Regions from separate parts of the Shewanella bicestrii genome, predicted to be linked through region 3. Evidence: predicted binding sites of a transcription regulator. Region 3 holds the regulator's gene; each other region holds the start of a gene.
What was found. Region 3 encodes sigma-54, which starts transcription at its own class of promoters, with help from an activator protein. Its sites were predicted from a motif close to GTTGGCACGNNNNTNGNNT; they were not measured.
Positions count from the first base shown of each region.

Region 1: flgA (flagellar basal body P-ring formation chaperone FlgA) is a predicted target of sigma-54. The motif match lies at 3,591-3,609, and genes of this name have one in related genera.
Region 2: CF168_RS06730 (DUF3192 domain-containing protein) is a predicted target of sigma-54. The motif match lies at 4,526-4,544, and genes of this name have one in related genera.

Region 1 is NZ_CP022358.1:3,281,900-3,288,832, reverse strand. Features, by position in the region: gene CF168_RS14320 (flagellar assembly protein FlgT) at 1-476, opposite strand, end outside; gene CF168_RS14315 (FlgO family outer membrane protein) at 716-1,348, shown strand; gene CF168_RS14310 (LPP20 family lipoprotein) at 1,345-1,794, shown strand; gene CF168_RS14305 (flagella synthesis protein FlgN) at 1,917-2,342, opposite strand; gene flgM (flagellar biosynthesis anti-sigma factor FlgM) at 2,345-2,671, opposite strand; gene flgA (flagellar basal body P-ring formation chaperone FlgA) at 2,747-3,454, opposite strand; gene CF168_RS14290 (chemotaxis protein CheV) at 3,660-4,580, shown strand; gene CF168_RS14285 (CheR family methyltransferase) at 4,682-5,521, shown strand; gene flgB (flagellar basal body rod protein FlgB) at 5,666-6,070, shown strand; gene flgC (flagellar basal body rod protein FlgC) at 6,073-6,489, shown strand; gene flgD (flagellar hook assembly protein FlgD) at 6,514-6,933, shown strand, end outside.
Region 2 is NZ_CP022358.1:1,544,061-1,550,993, forward strand. Features, by position in the region: gene CF168_RS06695 (4'-phosphopantetheinyl transferase family protein) at 1-33, shown strand, start outside; gene CF168_RS06700 (hypothetical protein) at 202-723, shown strand; gene CF168_RS06705 (sporulation protein) at 785-1,525, shown strand; gene queF (NADPH-dependent 7-cyano-7-deazaguanine reductase QueF) at 1,620-2,480, opposite strand; gene syd (SecY-interacting protein) at 2,540-3,190, shown strand; gene CF168_RS06720 (Zn-ribbon-containing protein) at 3,280-4,053, opposite strand; gene CF168_RS06725 (hypothetical protein) at 4,053-4,436, opposite strand; gene CF168_RS06730 (DUF3192 domain-containing protein) at 4,584-4,982, shown strand; gene CF168_RS06735 (DUF2789 domain-containing protein) at 5,032-5,265, opposite strand; gene CF168_RS06740 (GNAT family N-acetyltransferase) at 5,410-6,048, shown strand; gene CF168_RS06745 (DUF962 domain-containing protein) at 6,041-6,346, shown strand.
Region 3 is NZ_CP022358.1:3,971,984-3,978,916, forward strand. Features, by position in the region: gene lptC (LPS export ABC transporter periplasmic protein LptC) at 1-136, shown strand, start outside; gene lptA (lipopolysaccharide transport periplasmic protein LptA) at 123-674, shown strand; gene lptB (LPS export ABC transporter ATP-binding protein) at 671-1,402, shown strand; gene CF168_RS17435 (RNA polymerase factor sigma-54) at 1,508-2,983, shown strand; gene hpf (ribosome hibernation promoting factor) at 3,012-3,299, shown strand; gene ptsN (PTS IIA-like nitrogen regulatory protein PtsN) at 3,302-3,745, shown strand; gene rapZ (RNase adapter RapZ) at 3,742-4,596, shown strand; gene CF168_RS17455 (HPr family phosphocarrier protein) at 4,583-4,858, shown strand; gene mgtE (magnesium transporter) at 5,069-6,433, shown strand; gene CF168_RS17465 (molybdate ABC transporter substrate-binding protein) at 6,508-6,933, opposite strand, start outside.

The DNA.
Region 1 (6,933 bases), 690 kb from region 3:
ATACTATTACCCAGTTTCTCGGAGATGACTTCTTCAAATCCCGATAATTGTCCGTAGCGCAACTGTGCTCGGTCTTTTATTTGCGCTTGGGGAATTAAGATGGCGGCCTTTAATTGGCCTGCCGGGCATTGCTGGGTTGGGTCATCATTGAGATCGAGCCTGAGGGATACATAGATTTTATTGCTTTGAATACGCTCGCTCACCAATTGAATGCTAATCGCCTGGGCATAACGATTAATCGCAAAGCTGTTTTGCGTTAAGTTACCATTAGTCGTTTGCTGTTCGCTGGTGATCTGGATACCGGTACTGAGCGTGGCATAACTCACCGCTTGATTGATGGCTTCTTCACGTGCTTGGGCGATGTTGCCATTGGTGATCACCGCTTCTCCACTGGCCTCGACCCATTCGGCGTTTGTCTGTGCAGCAAATAGCAGTAGGCTGCTGATTATGAGCAAGTTCTTTCTTAGTATGTTCATCAATAAGCCCTTAACTAAAATTGCTGGGATGAGTCAGTTTACTGGCAGTACTTTATTGCTCTAAGCAAATTGTATGCCTGATTTATCGTGGTCTAGGGATAAAGTTATCAATGGATTTGTCGATAATCTGAAGAGTTCATTAAGCGCAATATTTTGACTTGGTCTAATATTTGCTTGATTTACGCCAAAGACCGCGACTTCATGTGAGTCGCATTGATTTAGACGATGAGGTTATTCCAATGCTGAAGCGTGCATTTATTCCTCTGGCACTTGTGGTGCTGGTAGGTTGTACGACGAAACCCGTTGTACCGCCCAAACCTAGCCTAGTTGATGGCAATGGTTTGCCGCCGACAGCGGTGATTAATCATTTAGCGCAGCGTATTGTGACTGAGCTAGTCAAGCAAAATGATGCATTGCGTCCTGATCAACCTATTGTTGTAACTACACCAGTATTAGTTGGCGACATGACGAGTACGAATGCGGTTGCGCTGCAATTGCAGCAGGGACTCATGGCATCGTTGCACAGTTTTCAATTTAATGTGGTGGAGTTAAATCTCGCTGATGGACTGCGTGTTACTGGTGAGGGCGATTTTATTTTGACGCGTGACTGGCAAAAATTGTCTACTAATTTGCCCGTTGACCATATTGTGGTATCGACGATGAGCCCCACGACCAATGGCATGGCAATCAACACTCGGATTGTTACCTTGAGTAATAACCGCGTGGTGTCAGCCTCTCAAACCTATGTGACCCAAAAAGAGTTGAGCAATTACATGCAGCCTTCAGAGCAAGTTATCTCTCAGGATGGGATTTTATACCGCCAGTCGAGCCCTGGTATGAATGAAGTGCGAGTGCTAGGAGATGGAAAATGAAACGCTACCTATTCATTGTTGCGGCGCTCCTACTAACAGGGTGTGCTGCCAAAGATAAATATGTTCAGTGGGAAGATGTACCGCCAAGCAGTTTTCCTAAGCTGACGGCCATAGGTTATGCCCCGCTAGCGACTCAACCGGCTAAAGAGCAGTCCCAACGAGTATTGATGGCGATGCAGGCCTCAAAAATTGTGGCTTATCGTGAACTGGCTGAACAAGTGTATGGACAAAAGATCACTGCCAATAGCAGTGTCAGTGATTGGATGCTGACAGATGACAATGTTAAAGCTTCTGTTACTGGGGTGATCCGTGGCGCGAGAGTGGTAAAAAGCTATCCGGCAGGGGATCACTATGTCACTGAGTTGGAGCTTGATTTTGCCAAGGTATGGCAAATTTACCAACAGCAGAGTCGCCCACAAAGAATCAAAGACGTTACCTATTTTTAGCGCTAGGGTAGGTTTTAGCGCTAGTGCTGGGTGACTTTGTCGTCGCTTTACCAATAAACAAAAGCCGCACTCAGTTTTAGCGCGGCTTTTGTTTATATCCCGTTTACTATTTATTGCTCGACTTATGCTTTTAAATCATTGCCTAAGCTAGAAAGGGTCGAGGTTCTGCCTTTATCGTTATAAGTCAGGGTAGTCGCGTTTCGGCTCGCCTGTAAGGCTTGGGCAAAACGGTTTAGACTCGCCAAATTCATTTCGATGAGACTGGCATTTTGAGCGTTAAGATCCTTACATTCGGCAAGGGCCTCTTTTACGGCGGCCATTTTATGGGATAGTTCTACTTGCGAGGTGAGTAAGGATTTATCGCTGTGATTGGCCAGTAAGTCATCGTTGGCCTTGAGTTCTTGCAGGCATGTTGATTTTTGCTCCGCAAGCGATAAAAGCAAATCGGCGTTTTGGTCAACCAAAGCGCCTTTTTCCTTGAGAATAATCTGTTTAAGAACAGCCAAATGGGCGTGTTGTTGATCTACCAGTTTAGCTATTTCTGTCATAGTTACTCTTTATTGAGGTCATTCAATTCAGCTTCGAAGCTGGCAATGTTGGCCGCCAACTTTTCGGGATCAATTTTATAGCGACCTTCGGCAATCGCTTGCTTAATTTCAGCGACTTTCTTTTGGTCGACTTCAGGTAGGCTGGCCATTTTGGTTTGAGCTCCTTGTAGCTGTTGAGCTTGAGCCGTAATGACAACAGAGTCACCTTTTTGTTGAGTCGATTTGGCCGCAACCTGAGTCGATTGCTCGCTTTCACTGCTCTTTTTAGTACTGTTTGAACGGACTTGCGCGGCCGCTCCGGCGTTAAATTTGCTAATATCAATTGCCATTTTAGGCTCCAGCGTCGTGTATACGGGATTTCTTAACTGGGGTATCGGCAGCCCAACGAAAAGCTTTAGCTTATTTTACATTCTAACTTCGACTTCGCCAATGGCTGTGACTATAGCATCTAGTTCCTTGTTTGAGCTGCTATTTTTGACCCTAATTTGGTCACCAATATTACCATCTTGCAGTGCTTCACCCACGGTTTTTAGCACAAAATTACTGGAACGGACATAAATCGACACTGAATCATTCTTACAGACAAAGCAAAGGTTGTTGGCAAAAATGGGAAAATTTTTGGCAACACGGCGTTTAACCCGTACGCCTGAAAGTTGGCTGGTATCGCTAAATTGCATTCCGCGTAAACTATTTTGATCAATATAACGGATTTCAACCTGAGTCGGACTGATTAACTCCCCTGGCGCCAGTGTTTCGCTGGCAACGACCACAGGGAACAGAATATCAACACGCACCGACATAAAAATCTGCCAAGGGTAGGCCAAATCAGGTGTATCACAGCTGACTTTTACTGTGTTGTTGCGGCTGATTTCCCTATCGGATGCTAGTTCAACTTTTATTGGGGATGCGCATTGTGCTGGCAGTAGTCGGTTGTCGATAGGTTGGGGAGCGATTTCCACTTTGGCATTCGCCGGTACTGAAATCTTTTCATTAATAAGGGCTTTAGCTAACTCTGATATCGTCGATACGCTAGGTACCTCGGGAGCTGCATTGGCCGCCGAGGTGAGAAATAATGCGATAACACATAAAAAATATACTAAATTTACTTTCATAATGAAGAGACTAGCTTGTAACGCCAGAATGCACCTATACTTTTATCAAACGTGAAACTGTCCTGTGTCGTTAAGGCCAAAATTTCGTGTCAGAAGTTTGACTCAGTTTCAACTATGGTTATGGATAACAAGACGCAAGCAATTAATATGCCTATACTCAAACGAGTTTTAGGGCCGTACATAAACAGAACAACAAGGCAGAGTTATGTCGAGTATTCTTGATTCAGTCAACAAACGCACCCAACTCGTAGGTCAAAACCGACTAGAACTATTGCTATTTAAGTTGAATGGTCGTCAACGTTTTGGGATTAACGTATTCAAAGTAAAAGAGGTTCTGCAGTGTCCACCATTAACGGCCTTGCCTAAACTTAATCCCTACGTTAAAGGGGTGGCACATATTCGCGGAACGACCATTTCAGTCATCGATTTAAGTGCCGCAACTGGTGGGCGTCCGCTCGCGAGTACCGAGAATTGCTTTATTATCATTTCTGAATATAACCGTAGCGTACAAGGTTTCTTGGTTAGTTCAGTTGAACGTATCATCAACATGAACTGGGAAGCCATTATGCCGCCACCTCAAGGTGCTGGCCGTTATTCCTATTTGACGGCGGTAACTGAAATTGAAGGCGAGTTAGTCGAAATTCTCGATGTTGAAAAGATTCTTGATGAAATCTCCCCAGTAAAAACCGCGATCAGTGAAGAAGTCAATGAGCAGCTCACTATCGATAGAAGTCAGCATTATCACATCATGGTGATTGATGATTCGGCTGTGGCTCGTAAACAGATTATTCGCGCGTTGGAATCATTAAACTTACAAATTGATACGGCAAAAGATGGCCGCGAAGCATTGGACAAGTTAAAGGCGATTGCTAGTGAAATGAACAATGTCGCGGAAGAGATCCCATTAATTATTTCCGATATCGAAATGCCTGAAATGGATGGTTATACCTTAACGGCAGAAATCCGCGACGATCCAAAGCTCAAGCATATTAAGGTCGTTTTACATACCTCACTCAGCGGCGTGTTCAACCAGGCCATGGTGCAAAAAGTAGGCGCCAACGACTTTATCGCGAAATTCAATCCTGATGAATTAGCGGCAGCAGTGAACAAGCATTTAAGTTTGTAGTGAAAGTGTGGGTTAGTGCCTAGTAGCGCTTTACGCTATAATCTAGCCCTTATTACATGATTGTTGGCACTTATTTGGGTGCTTGCTATAGGATCTAGGACGTGAATGTGCCTGACAAATCACTCGCTGAAGCCGAATATAATCAATTTAGGTTGTTCCTAGAACAACACAGCGGCATCGTACTGGGGGAAAATAAACAATACCTAGTACGTAGCCGTCTTGCTCCTTTGATGGGCAAATATAATCTGCCTTCGTTATCCGATGTGGTAAAACATTCGATGAAGCCCACGGAGCGAGCCTTACGGGCAGAAGTGATCGACGCCATGACTACCAATGAAACCTTATGGTTTCGTGACCGTTATCCGTTTGAGTTGCTCAATAATGTGTTGTTACCTGAATACAGTAAGTTGGGGCGTCCATTAAAAATATGGTCCGCTGCCTGCTCGTCTGGCCAAGAGCCTTATTCGTTGGCAATGACTATCTTAGAATATCAACAGAAGAAGCCGGGAGCTTTGCCGGGCGGCGCCTCGATCCAAGCAACCGATCTTTCGCCTTCGATGTTGGAACGTTGCAAAAATGCCGAATACGATAGTTTGGCGCTAGCGCGTGGTTTATCCGAGGAACGTAAGCGCCAGTTTTTTGATGCTTTGCCCTCTGGCAACATGCGAGTTAAGGATAACGTTAAGCGTTTAGTCAATTTTCGCGCCCATAACTTACTTGAGAGTTACACCTTACTCGGCAAGTTCGACATTATCTTCTGTCGAAATGTGCTGATCTATTTTGCCCCAGAGGCAAAAGCAAAAATTTTGCGGCAATTCGCTGCCGCATTAAATCCGAAGGGCATACTTTTTCTCGGCGCGTCAGAATCCATTGCGGGCCTGACAGATGAGTTTGACATGGTGCGTTGCAACCCTGGTATCTATTACCAGAAAAAGACTTAATGTTATGATATTAAATAAAAATTACCGACATTAGTCGGTAATTTTTTACCCCACCAAACCCCATTTCTACACATTTCTGATAGTTTCTGTTTTTTGGCACATGAATTGCTTTGTTCCCGTGAGTGACACGATGGAGGCAATTTTATGGCGATTAATTTTGATAAGGCACTGGGTGTTCACCAATTCACGTTGGGGATCCGTGCTGAGCGGGCTGAAGTGATTTCAAGCAATATCGCAAATGCTGATACGCCACATTATAAAGCCCGTGACGTCGATTTTTCTGCCGCCTTAAATATTGCGAAAACCCAGCAACAGCAACGCAATAGCCTTGAGATGACAGGCGATGAGCAGCATTTTGGCCTCGCACAGTTAACGGGACAATACGTGAAGTTCCGTGTGCCAAATCAGCCAGATACTGGAGATGGCAATACAGTGGATATTCAACAGGAACAGTCGGCATTTATGCAAAATGCGCTCGAATATCAAATGTCTCTGGGATTTTTGGACAGTAAGTTTAGCGGCATGAAAAAAGCGCTGAGAGGGGATTAATCATGAGTTTATTTAATATCTTCGATGTTGCGGGGTCTGGCATGTCAGCCCAGTCTCTGCGGCTAAATACTACCGCGAGTAACATTGCTAACGCAGATTCAGTCTCCAGCAGTGTAGATAAAACTTACCGTTCTCGTCATCCCATTTTTGAAGCCGAAATGGCCAAGGCGCAGAGTCAGCAACAAGCTTCCCAAGGTGTCACGGTGAAAGGCATAGTCGAGAGTGATAAGCCCCTATTAAAAGAGTATTCGCCGGATCATCCGATGGCGGATGCTGATGGCTTTATTTACAAACCAAATGTGAATGTCATGGAAGAAATGGCTGACATGATTTCAGCTTCTCGCTCATATCAGATGAATGTTCAAGTGGCTGAGGCGGCAAAATCTATGCTGCAACAAACACTTGGGATGGGTAAATAATATGCGTTATTTAGGAGGTACGTTGTGAGCCTCATTAACCAACTGAGTCAAACCTCATCGCAGCTGACTCAAACAAACACTCAATCGAATACGGTATCAACCAATAACACCAAGACGTCGACTAATTCTACCGGCAATCCATTTTTGGATGGATTACGTTTGCCGACTAGTTCTGCTGTTCCAGAGGCTAAGAGTCAGCAGCTCACTCAAGAGGATTTTTTCTCATTACTCAGCCAGCAGTTATCGATGCAGGATCCCTTTAAGCCCGTTGATAACGACCAGATGATTGCACAGATGGCATCTTTTTCTACTGTCGATGGCATTTCTAAGTTAAATGATCAAATCGTTAATTTAAACAGTGTGATGACATCAAGCCAAGCTTTGCAAGCATCGGGATTAGTTGGGCGAAAAGTGCTGTTACCGACAGATACGGGTTATATCTCT
Region 2 (6,933 bases), 2.4 Mb from region 3:
ACTGCATTACTGGCGGCGTGCTCTGCCATCTAGTGCGGCCTTCGCACTAAGGCTTAGGTCGCCTTCGTTCTTGAATTACTGCTTTTAATTCAGTTTCTTGTCCCTTCACTGACTTTGTTATTCCTCCGTTCATATTTCATTTTGGATTAAACCTAGCTCGCTATAGTCACGCCAGAGAACTCACTGACAAGGTTGTTAATCATGAAATTCAAATGCCTTTTATCGACCACCACTTTGCTACTGCTTGGTGGCTGTGGCTACTTTGGTGGCGATGAAAAACAGCAATTAGAGCAGGCATGGCTTGCTCAAGATCCCCAACTACAACAAGTGGTTGAGCAAATCCGCAGCCGCGGGCTCGATGTGGTCGCTCAAAGTGCGGCGGCGGGCACAGTATCGGCCTGTGTGGCCGAAAAACTTAGCCAAGATCCCCTCGGTAAATTAGTGAGTGTCGAAGGCGCCTTAGTAGAGTCGGCCAAGGTGGCCGAATTACTCGGCGATTTACAGAAGGTGATGGAACAAGAGGTCAGTTTTGATCAAGTCGCAAGCCTGTTACAAAAGGGCGCGGATGCGGCGGCCTATGCTAAAAGTTTGATCGAACAGCAGGGTGTCGAGCAAGCCATGCAAAGCCTTAAGCAAATGGCACTCGCCAGTGAACAATTTGCTCAGCAGGATTTAGGCGCGCATTTCCAGCAATTATTGCTCGAGTGCAAATCTGCTCATTAATTGAATAACCGCTGTATTACGGCTGCTTATCCGCGCAGCCTTAGCAACATAAGGAAATCCCATGTTTAAAAAACTGCTGGCCTCTGTCGGTATCGGTGGTGCGACGGTCGATACCCAATTAATTGATAATCGACTGCTGCCAGGTCAAATCTTTAATGCCACTATCGTCGTTAAAGGCGGTAATGTGCCGCAGCAGATCTCTGGCCTCGACTTAGCCCTAATGACTAAGGTGAAAGTGAGTAGCGATAACGGCGACTATTTTAAGAACCATCGCTTGGCGAGCTGGCGCTTGACTGAGTCCTTTGAAATTCAAGCGGGTGAAATTCGCGAGATCCCGTTTTCAGGTAAATTGCACCCCGAAACCCCTTTTACTCAGCTCCCAGTGCGCAATAATCAATCCCAGGTATGGTTACAAACGGGAGTGGACATAGATACCGCGCTCGACCCTAGCGATATCGATGCGCTGGTTATTATGCCAACGGCGATTGCCGAGCATGTGTTAAAGGCGATGGACGGCCTTGGTTTTGTGTTAGTTAAAGCCGATGTGGAGCAAGGTTTCCTCAATACACGCGCCTTTCGTTCCACATCGGGTTGTTACCAAGAGCTAGAGTTTAAGCCGCGCAATATGGGCTTTAATCGTTTGCGAGAGATAGAGGTTTCTCTGGTGTGCGATGCCGAGCAAACCCATGTGTTGCTTGAGCTTGACCGCGCATTCCGTGGCGATGGTTACTTGTATTTCAGCCTGCCAAACAATGCCACGTTGAGCCAAGTGCAAGAGATTTTTAGGGCGAATTTGGGCTAAGTGCAGGTACAGTTTAAGTTGTGAGCTTGGTTGAATAGCTTACAACAGACAATAAAAAAGCCCTGATTACTCAGGGCTTTTTGCTGCAAGTTGATTACTGTCTTGCTAAGCGGTGGCTCTCGCCTGGGTGCTCAAAATCACTGCGGTAAGGGTTAATGTCTAGGCCGCCGCGACGGGTATAGCGGGCGTAAACGGTTAACTTAGTGCAGTGGCAGTAATGTTTTAAATCGACAAAAATCCGCTCGACACACTGCTCGTGGAACTCGTTATGCTGGCGGAACGAAATCAAATAGCGGAGTAACTTTTCGCGATCGATTTTAGGCCCTTGATAACGGATCATCACACTGCCCCAGTCCGGCTGAGAGGTGATTAAGCAGTTTGATTTCAACAGATTAGAATTGAGTGTCTCGGCAACAATCTGTTTGTCATCTGTGCTGTTTTCAAGATAATCCGGGTTAAAGTCATAGTCGCTGACTTCGATATCCAGATCGTCAATGCAAGTGCCTGGCAGTTCGACGACGCGTTGAATACCAAAACTCTTAGGCTCAATAATCTTTACCGTGACTTGGCCTTGGGCGCATTCACTCAGATCCTGCACTAAGGTTTTTTGCACCGCTTCGATATTGTCGAACTTGGTTTGGTTAAAACTGTTTAAATACAGTTTGAAGGATTTTGACTCGATCAGATTTTGGCTTTCATGGCTTAGCTGAATGTCGGCAATAGCCACCATAGGTTTGCCCTTGGCGTTTAGCCATGACAACTCATAGGCCGTCCAGATATCGGCTCCGTGGAAAGGCAAACTTTCCGCCGTGAGGTTGATAGCGTTACGGTTAAGTGAGCGAGGAACCCCTTGCAGCAGCGACGCATCATACTCGGCTTGGTAATCCGTGGCTTTACCTAAGGTTAGGCCGGCAAGCTCTTTTGCATCACTATAGGGATCGTGATTGTGTGTCATCAATACTGTTTCCATGTCAAAATAGGCGCACATTATACCCGAAATTGGATTGTGCTTAAGTGTCTTGTCTGCCTGCTCTCGATAAATTTTTGCAAAACTATCATCAGTCTTACCTATCAACTTTAGGCGAATTACCGCGATATTACCCGCAGGGCGAGCCATCTTTGTGTATTCAAGGTGAGTTTGATGAATCATCCGAAGAGGCGGTGTCTTGGCTCCCCGTTAAGCGTGAACAGCTCGGCAGTTTTGCGAATGTTGAGCATGCGCTTGAACTAACATTGTGGCCGGATATCAATCACTTTTATGGGGAGTATTTTGCCGCGCCCGTGTTGTTTGATTCACCATGGGGCACGGGCGAATTGTTGCAGGTATGGAATGAGGCAGATTTTGATGCCCTACAACAAAACATCATCGGCCATTTAATGATGAAGCAAAAGCTCAAGCAACCGGCAACTTGGTTTATTGGTTTGCTCGATGAGGGCGATAAGATGCTAACCGTTGATAATGCTGATGGTAGTGTGTGGGTTGAAATCCCTGGCGAGCTACCTTCCACCCAATTGGCGCCGAGTGTAGCTGAATTTATTGAGGCTTTATCGCCACGTATCGCGCCACCTGTGAAACATGAAGAATTGCCTATGCCGGCGCTCGAACATCCGGGGATTTTTGCCAGCTTTAAACGTATGTGGCACAACCTGATAGGTAAGCGTTAAGCGCGGGGAAATGTTGCAAAGGTCTCTTGAAAAAGCCTCTTGCAAACTCGGCTATTTTGCCTGCCGAGTTTGCGCTTCAGCACTGGGCGTTATTGATGGTCCCAAGACAAGTTAGACACTATGCGGCAAGGTTCGCAGCGAAAGTGGAACATATCTAATAGCGGCTCGTCGAGTTTCCAGTCTTGACTGCCACAGCGTGGGCAGGGGCGAGCTAACTCGGATTGCAGATCCTGTCCCCCGACGCGATACAAATAATAGTAAGTGGGGATTTTGGTCAGGTATTCGATTCGGCCGCGTAAGTCCCAACCTCTCCTAAATAAATCACTGTTTGGGCTGGATAATTCTTCTAGCGCAGCAAATTCTGCCTTAGTGGCGGCCGCCATTTGTAACTCATCACAGGCTTGCCACTCGGTTTGCCAGCGGATAACCCGTTTATGATCGCCATTAAAAGTGGCGGGGATTTGGTACAGCGGGATGGGCAATAGGTTATCGCCACTTCGCAGGGGCGAGCACATATGCACATAGCTAGTGTAGAGCAGTTGCCAGCTGGGTGGCTCAGTATTACTCACCTCAGAATTAATATCCTGACCGATGAATTTTTCGCGTGGCGCCAGTAGCTTAGCCTCGGTTAATTCCGCCAGTGCTTTTTTCACCCAAGGGCTGTGATAACGATGATTCAAACTGTTTTTTTCAGGCGTGAGTAGGCGTACTCGGAATTCGCCCTCATTGAATGCCACGGCAAATTCGCGGCCAAGGATTTGGCCATTAGCACGGTAAGCTTCGAGTAATTGATTGATGGCACGTTCTGCCGCACTGATGGTGGTATCGGCAAAGCATTCAAAGCGCAATTCGGTGACAAACATTAAGCGGATTTTCCTTGGGATTCGAGTTGACTGACACGTTGTTTCAGCTCGATAAGTTCATTTTTGAGTTGCATGATCTCGTTGTTTTTTAACGCGAGAGCTTGCTCAATACCTTGTTGTAACTGGACTAACTGTTGCGCCAGTGTGGCGACTGTGGGGGGCGAAGCTTCGGCGGTATGAGTCTCTTCAACCACGGGTTGTGATTGGGCCGCTAAACGCTCACGCTCGGCTTTGGGTATCGATTTAAACTGCTGTAATCCTTGGATTAACAGCGGCATGGGGATTTTGTTACCGACGCGGCTTTTTATCAAGGCAAGGCTTGGGGTTTTACCGCTGGCTTCGAGTGCGCACGCTGCTGCTAACACTTGGTCAATCGGACTCATAATAAGTGAAATTCCTTAATGTATATCGTGTTTTTCACTAACTTACTGTGATGTGGTTGTTTTAGTTCTTATAAATCAATGCATTGCTGTTTGGCATTGATTTTGCTTTTTAAGCATTTTTATAACAAGTACACAGGAAGTCATAATATGAACGCAAATATTAATCGCAAACTCATCGCGGTCACGTTTTTAGGGTTAGCAAGCTTAGGTCTTAGCGGTTGTGTGGTCAATGTCGGTGACAGTGAATCTAAGTGGGATAGCAACGAATCTTGGGAAAAAACACAGGACAAAAACCGCAATAATCTGACTAAGCTCAGCCTTGGCATGAGCAAAGACCAAGTGATGACCCTGATGGGCGCCTCGGACTTTAGCGAATCTTATCTGCAGCAGAAAGACGGCCAAGCCGATAAAGAAGTGTTGGTCCTCTTTTATCGCACCCAGCATACCCACAGTGACGGTAAAACCACTAAGGATGAATGCACGCCAATCGTCTTAAGTAACAGTGTGTTAGTCGGTTGGGGCGACACCGCCTACAACAAAATTTAACGACTCAACGCAACTCGCCATGAAGTGATTCAGTCTCAGCCCTAAGTCATTAGGGCTTTCTTAATTGCACATCGAGCTGCTCGATAAGTTCGGTCCACTGGGCATCGGCCTCTAATGCCTCGGTCAGAAAACTCTTTTGTGCCTGCGTCCAAAATGGCGCTTCGGTTAAGTGTGTGTCAGGGGGAAGTTGATGGGTCGCAATAAACTGCCCTATGGCTTGAGCTTGATTGGCTAATCCCAACTGTTCAAATAGATGACTCAAATCGACTGGCGTTGTATCCATGCTCGCATCCTCTCAGTGTGCCTTTATTTAGGGTATGCAACTCACTGAAAAATGCAATCTATGATTAAAATTTGCACTTTTTTGTTTCCTTGATACAGTGATAATTACTCCTAAGAGTGTGATCTAAATCAAGGAATTCTAAAAATGGACAATAATACCTTGGATGAGTGCCGTGCAGTTTATCTCACCGCCGAAGATTTACGCCTCGCCGCTTCGATTCTCTACAACGCCTATCATGACGACCCTTTCTTTGTGGATGCTTTATCCACTTCAGACAAATTCGCCTACGAACAAAAATTACGTGCCGCAATCCGTGAAGAGTTGAATGCGCTCTGGCAGGAGAAGCAAGCCTTAATTGGGCTGTTTGATCAAACACGCTTAGTTGGTGTTGCCTGTGTGGTCACTCAGGAAGTGCCCCTCGGGGAGGGCCGCTATTGGCACTGGCGACTCAAGATGTTGCTTGGTACAGGCTGGCAATCGACTCAGGCGATAATGAAGAAAGAATCGAGCATCGTCGAGCTGCTACCGAGCGAGCACTGCGGGATCCTACAATTTATTGCCCTTGCGCCTAATGAGCAGGGAAAGGGGTTAGGTCATCAACTTGTGCAAGCCGTAGTAAGTTGGTGCGATGAGCAGCCCGAACTTGAGGGGATTGGGGTCTTTACTACTCAAGAAGCCCATAGCCAGTTATTTATGCAACATGATTTTGTCTCCCTCGGAGAATTGAGCATAGGCAATGTGGCCGGACAATTACTTTTTTACACGGGCCAACAAGATGAATGAACCTTACCGCTCCTTCGCTGAGTTTTACCCTTTTTACCTCTCACAGCACCAGGACTTGAGCTGCAGGCGATTGCACTTTATTGGCAGTTTTATAGTGCTCCTGTTATTCGTCGCTGCGCTGGTTTTCGCAAATGGTTGGCTTTTACTGTTTATCCCCTTAGTGGGATATGGTTTTGCTTGGGTGGGACACTTTGTGTTTGAGCATAATCGCCCCGCGACATTCCAATATCCCTTGTACAGTTTGATGGGTGATTGGGTGATGTTTGCACAAATTATCACCGGTAAGTTGAAGTGCTAAATATCCCTGACCAGTGAGAAGCTGACACCCGTGTGAGAGATCGCTTACAAAGCCTGTAGGATAAAATGTTTTCTTACTGACTGTTTTGTAATCACAGCTTTTAAAGTGTATTTAAAATCATAGTGTTATGTTTTAATAAAGCTTGATTGTATGAAAAGTGCGCTAGTGTGTGTTCTTTAACCGAAACAAAAATAGCGAGAACCACGTAGAATTAACTCATCGCCAAAGCAAATGGACAGCAGGGATTGCAATACAGGCGAGAGGGACGCAAGAAGCGACGAATTCAGGTTCTTGGATTTGAACCACTGACAGTAGGAAAACTGTCATCTGCCTAGGATAGGCTAAGGAAAAGCAAGGCTGCTTTCTCATGGATGATAGAGGACGTTGTATCTGCTGGGATAGCAGGTTTCAGGATGAAAAGGACAAGCTTAAGGATTAAGCGTTACTGGATGCAGGAAGTATCGAGTAAAAGGATAAGTATAAGGGTGAACAGCTTGTACTATGGTGAGGAAAGGATTCAGCAGGACGCGATTGGGATGAGTCACTGGATGTGACAGGAGCCGAAATAGGATATTCGGGTCAAAGGA
Region 3 (6,933 bases):
GATAATGACCTCTGACCGCATCATTTACGTCACAGGGAAAGATTTTAATATTCAAGGGCAAGGCCTTTATGCCGACCTTAACGCGCAGGAAGTGCAATTGACCAGTCAGGTAGTAGGAACCTATGAAGCAAAATAACATATTACTTGCCGGCCTAATGCTAATCACCAGCATGAGCGCCTTCGCCAAGGTTGGTGACTTACAGCAAGAAGTGAAAATTAAAGCCGTTAGCCAAACTGCGGACATTAAAAACAACCAGATCATTTTCTTCGGTCCGGTTGAAGTCACCCAAGGATCGATCAAAATCCATGCAGATCAACTACGTGCATTTTCTGCCGAAGGGGAAAACAGCAAGATTTTAGTGGCAACCGGTAATCCTGCGACGTATAGCCAGATCCTCGACGATGGACGCCCAGCTTCAGCGAGCGCGAAAGAAATTCGCTACGAAATGGCGACCCGCACCCTAACTTTGACGGGCTCAGCGAGCCTAGACCAAGCGGGTAGCCAAGTGACGGGTAACCTCATCCGTTACGATATTATTCAGCAAAAATTGATCGCTGAGAGTACGGGTAGCGGTGATGATCGCGTGATTACCATTATTCAACCTGATAACTATCAGGAAGAGATCAAGAACCAGCCCGCGGACAAACCTGTGAAAAAACAGGACTCTAAATGACCCAAATCACCTTAAAAGCACAGAATCTCGCTAAGAGTTATAAGAGTCGTCAGGTTGTGAAAGATGTCTGCCTGACGGTGAAAACGGGTCAAGTCGTCGGCCTACTCGGCCCAAACGGCGCGGGTAAAACCACCACCTTTTATATGGTCGTGGGCTTAGTTAAAAGCGATAAAGGCCATATCTTTATCGACGATGATGATTTAACCGCCGATCCCATGCACCTGCGCGCCCGTAAAGGCATTGGTTACCTGCCACAGGAAGCCAGTATCTTTCGCAAGCTGACCGTGCACGACAATATCATGGCGGTACTGCAAACCCGTAAAGAGCTCAATCGCGATCAACGCGAAGAAGAGCTGGAACATCTGCTCGAAGAGTTCCATATCACCCATATTCGCGATAGCCAAGGCATGTCGTTATCGGGCGGTGAACGTCGCCGTGTCGAAATTGCCCGCGCCTTAGCGGCCAATCCTAAGTTTATTCTGCTCGATGAACCCTTCGCCGGTGTCGACCCGATTTCGGTTATCGATATCAAGAAAATCATCGAACAACTCAAGAGCCGAGGCCTTGGGGTACTGATCACAGACCACAATGTGCGCGAGACCTTAGACGTCTGTGAACATGCCTACATTGTTAGTCACGGAAACCTGATTGCCGAAGGAACTCCCGCAGAGATCTTAGACAATCAGCAAGTTAGGGCTGTGTACTTAGGTGAACAATTCAGGCTATAGTTACTGAAACAGAGCCAATTAGCCTTGAATTTTGGCTTATAAGCGCCATCAATATGATAACAAGCGGCCTAAATTCAAAATAATAACGTAGGGATCAGCGGTAACATGAAAGCGTCACTCCAGCTCAAACTGGGTCAACAGTTAACCATGACGCCACAACTCCAACAGGCCATTCGTCTGTTGCAATTGTCGTCATTGGAACTGCAGCAAGAGATCCAGCAAGCCTTAGACTCTAATCCTCTTCTCGAGCTGGAAGAGGAGCAATTCGACGCGCCTACCGAACGTAAGCAAGATATCGCCGATACCGACTTTAGCGAAACAACGGCCCTGCCACAGGAACAAGACAATTCCACCGTGGACATTGCCGAGTCGTTGACCAAAGAATCCCTGCCCGAAGAACTGCCCATGGATACTACCTGGGATGAAGTCTTTACCGCCTCGCCAAACTCAGGTTCTGGCGCCAGCCGTGAAGATGACATGCCCTTCCAAGGGGAAACCAGTGAAGGCCTGTACGAGCATTTAGAATGGCAGAAAAACCTCACGCCCTTCTCTGAAACCGATTTAGCCATCGCCACCGCGATTATTGATGCCATCGACGATCAAGGTTATCTCACTCAAAGTACTGAAGATATCCTCGAGGCCATGGGCAATCCTGAGATAGAACTGGATGAAGTCGAAGCAGTACTTAAGCGTATTCAACACTTCGATCCCGTTGGTGTCGCCGCAAGGGATTTAAGCGAATGTCTGCTTATCCAACTCTCCCATTTTTCGCCGGATACCCCACACCTCGAAAACGCCCGCATGTTGATCAAAGATCATTTAGATCTGATCGCTGCCCGCGACTTTAGGTTGTTGATGCGTAAGACCAAACTTAAAGAGGACGAGTTAAGGGACAGCATAGCGCTGATCCAAACCTTAAACCCTCGCCCCGGTTTGCTCATCACCCCTGTTGATGAAGAATATGTCATCCCCGATGTATCGGTATCGAAGAAAAACGGTCGCTGGGTGGTCGAGTTAAATCCAGATTACATGCCAAAAATCAATGTTAATCAGCAATATGCAGCCATGGCGCGTAGCACCAAAAGCCAAGCCGATAGCCAATTTATCCGCGGGCATCTGCAAGAAGCCAAGTGGTTTATCAAAAGCCTTGAAAGCCGTAACGAAACACTGCTCAAGGTGGCAAACTGCATAGTGCAATATCAACAGGGCTTCTTCGAATACGGTGAAGAAGCCATGAAACCTATGGTCCTGAACGATATCGCCGAGGCGGTAGAGATGCATGAGTCCACCATTTCACGGGTGACGACACAAAAATACATGCATACCCCAAAGGGACTTTTTGAACTAAAATATTTCTTCTCAAGCCACGTCGGGACTGATGATGGCGGTGAGTGCTCATCCACGGCAATCAGAGCCTTCATTAAGAAACTGGTTGCAGCGGAAAACCAGAAAAAACCATTAAGCGACAGCAAGATGGCACAGCTTCTGGCAGAACAGGGAATTAACGTTGCGCGCAGAACCATTGCGAAGTACCGAGAAGCGATGCTTATTCCCCCTTCCAATCAGCGTAAAAGTTTATAGCCTAAAGTGGAAATCGGAGGACGTTTATATGCAAATAAACCTGAGTGGACACCATATCGAGATTACTGAATCGTTACGGGCTTATGTTGAGGAAAAGTTTTCAAAACTTGAACGTCATTTCGAACAGATCAATAATGTGCACGTTGTGCTCAATGTTGAGAAAATGCAACAAATTGCCGAAGCGAGAATCAACCTCACCGGTGGTGAAGTCTTCGCGACTTCAGAGCATGCAGATATGTATGCTGCCATAGACGTCCTGATCGACAAGCTTGATCGTCAGGTTATTAAACACAAAGAGAAGTTAACAAAACACTAGCAATGGAACTTCGTACCATACTGCGGCCGGAATGCACGACCTGCGCCACTCCGGGCAGTAAGAAAAAGGTACTGGAACTTATCAGCGACTTAGCCGCTGCCCAGTACCCCACCCTCTCATCTCAAGAGATCTTCGAAAGCCTAGTGGCGCGCGAAAAGATGGGGAGCACAGGTATAGGTAACGGCATCGCCATTCCACATGGCCGATTAACCGATATAACACAACCCATAGCCATATTGGTGAAATGTGAGGAGCCGATAGCCTTTGATGCTATCGATAAACAACCTGTCGACATTTTATTTGCGCTGCTGGTGCCTGCTGACCAATGTCAACAGCACTTAAGCACTTTGTCCTGCATGGCTGAAAAGCTCAGCGACAAACAAATATTGAAGCAATTGCGCAAGACGCATGATGAAACGGAACTCTATCAGGTAATCACTGGATGAAACTGGTCATAGTGTCAGGGCGCTCAGGCTCAGGCAAATCGGTCGCACTAAGAGTGCTTGAAGATCTCGGCTATTATTGTGTCGATAATCTTCCGTTGCCGCTGATTGGCAGCTTACTCGAACAGCTCAAGGGCAGTAACGATCTCGTCGCCATCAGCGTTGACGTACGTAACCTGCCGGAGCAAGACAAGGTACTCGTCAAACAGCTCGCAAGCCTGCCAGAGGGCACTGAACTTACCAGCTTCTTCTTAAATTCCAGCGATAAAGTACTGTTAAAGCGCTACAGCGAGACTCGGCGCTTACATCCCTTATCTAAGAGCCGAGTATCACTGCAAGAAGCCATCAAACTTGAAGGCAAATTGCTCGAGCCCCTGTCACAGCAGATGGATCACTACATAGATACCTCAAATCTGAATATCTATGAACTCAGCGACCAAGTACGGCAAATCCTGCTTGGCAGTGTCGATAAGGAACTGGTGATCAACTTCGAGTCCTTCGGTTTTAAGCATGGTATGCCAACCGAAGCCGACTTTATGTTTGATGTGCGCTTTTTACCCAATCCCCATTGGGAACCCGAGCTGCGCCCTCTCACCGGCTTAGATGAACCCGTTGCCGAGTTTTTAAATCGCCAGCCGCTGGTTAACAAGTTCATCTGGCAAATTGAGAATTTACTCGAGACTTGGTTGCCCCACTTAGAGCGTAATAACCGCAGCTATCTGACCATCGCCATCGGCTGTACCGGCGGTCAACACAGATCGGTTTACGTGGCCGAGCAACTGGCTAAACGCTTTAGCAATGGCAAACACAAAGTGAATGCCCGCCACCGAGAGTTAAGCCATGCCAAAGCTTGAGCGCCAAATCACCATCTGCAATAAACTCGGCTTACATGCCCGCGCCGCGACAAAGCTCGTGGTGTTGGCCTCAGAGTTTGATGCCAGCATTACGCTGATCCAAGGTGAAAAACAAGCCTCTGCCGCCAGTGTTTTAGGGCTACTCATGCTGGAAACGGGTATGGGTAAAACCATTACCCTGATTGCCGAAGGTCCAGATGCGGAGCCTGCGCTCAATGCCATCTGCGCGCTTATCGACGCTAAGTTCGACGAAGCCTGCTAATTGCCTCGACATCTCATCTCGATGCCCCCTACCGTTATTCAGTACCCTGTTTGGTTTTGATTTCAGCACCTTATACCAGTAAAACACATTTGTGACTCGACGCCCTCCCGTGCGCTCAATTACAATATACTGCTGCGCTTTGGCTTAAGTCCTTTGGCTTAAGTCTTCAACAGCCAAACGCCCCATCCACGTCGCCACCTTGGAGGAAACATGCCTGTAGAAGCCTCAGACAGCTTACAAGTCGAACAACGTCTCGACCAACTGAGCCATGCCCTCAATAGCGGTATGTTTGTGCATGTCAGGCAAATGCTGCAAAACATGGCGGCGTCGGATATCGCATTGATTTTAGAGTCCTCGCCCCCTAAAGCGCGGCAAGTGCTATGGCAACTTATCGATCAAGATCAGCTCGGGGATATTCTCGATGAACTCAGTGAAGAGCTAAAAGATCCGTTGATCCGCGCCATGAGCCCTGAACGGGTCGCCAAGGCGACCGCCAGTATGGATACGGACGATCTCGCTTATATCCTGCGAAGCTTGCCGGATACCGTCTATAAGCAAGTATTGCAGTCTATGAGCCTGCAAAACCGCCAGCGGGTGGAGCAAGCGCTCTCCTACCCCGATGAAACCGCGGGCAGCCTAATGAACACAGATACTGTGACCTTAAGGCCCGATGTGAATATCGATGTGGTACTGCGTTATTTGCGCCAACGGGGCAATCTGCCCGACACCACTGACACCTTATACGTGGTGGATAAGCACGATCGCGTACTCGGCGGGGTAAAACTTGCGGATCTGCTCACCTGCGATCCCAATACTCATATCAGTAGCATTATCGATACCGATATCGAGAGCATTCCCGTGGGCATGTCCGACAGCGAAGTAGCGCAGCTGTTCGAGCGCCATGACTGGGTATCTGCGCCAGTGGTCGACAGTGAGGGCAAATTACTCGGGCGTATCACCATCGATGACGTGGTGGATGTTATCCGTGAAGACGCCGAGCACTCCATGATGGGGATGGCGGGGATGGACGATGATGAAGACACCTTCGCCCCTGTGGTAAAGAGTACTTTCCGCCGCTCACTCTGGCTGACGATTAACCTGTTTGCCGCCCTGCTGGCGGCCTCTGTCAGCAATATGTTTGAAGGCACAATCGAACAATTCGCCACTATTGCGATTTTAATGACGATTGTACCGAGCATGGGCGGGGTCGCGGGTAATCAAACCTTAGCTCTTGTTATCCGCGGGATTGCCTTAGGCCATATTGGCCAGAGCAATGCTCGCTGGCTGATTGGCAAAGAACTCGCCATTGGCTTTTTGAACGGCCTCATGTGGTCGATTTTGGTGTTTATCGCGGTATTAGTTTGGAAAGATGATATGGCACTTGCCAGCCTGATTGGCGGCGCAATGCTCATCAATATGACAGTCGCCGGACTGGCTGGCGCCAGTATTCCGCTAATCTTAAAACGCTTGAAAGTAGATCCGGCGTTAGCGGGCGGTATGGTACTCACCACAGTCACCGATGTCATAGGCTTATTTGCCTTCTTAGGATTAGCGACCCTGTATTTAATGCACTAGCACAGACCTAAGCCTTACTAAAACGAGCAACAAAAATGGCGCCATATGGCGCCATTTTTAATAGACGATTACCACTATTTTTTAGGCGGCTGAAAGCCATAGCCCGTTAAAATCGCCTGTCCCTCAGGGGATAAAATAAACTCGGCCAGAGGCGCGGCCGCACTATTGGCATCCTTTAACACCAATAGGCCATAGTCGGCGCCAACGGCTAACTCTGGCGGTAAATCGACAATCTTGAGGCTCGGCACTTCTTTTTGTGCCAGCACCGCATTGGTGCAATAGGTTAAGAACACGTCCGCCTGCTTATTTTCCATCACCCAAGCATAGGGATTGCGATCTTTGGGCGGTTTAGCACTCTCAGGCCCACCCGTTAGCTGCAATGCTTTGGTTTCTAATGTAGTTTTTGCATTAGCTTTTAAGGCCTCGGCTTTCGCAAACACGGCCCAAGCATAATCCCCCGCGGGATCGGCTTTTGGCGTTGATGTCCCAAGCTTAATTTG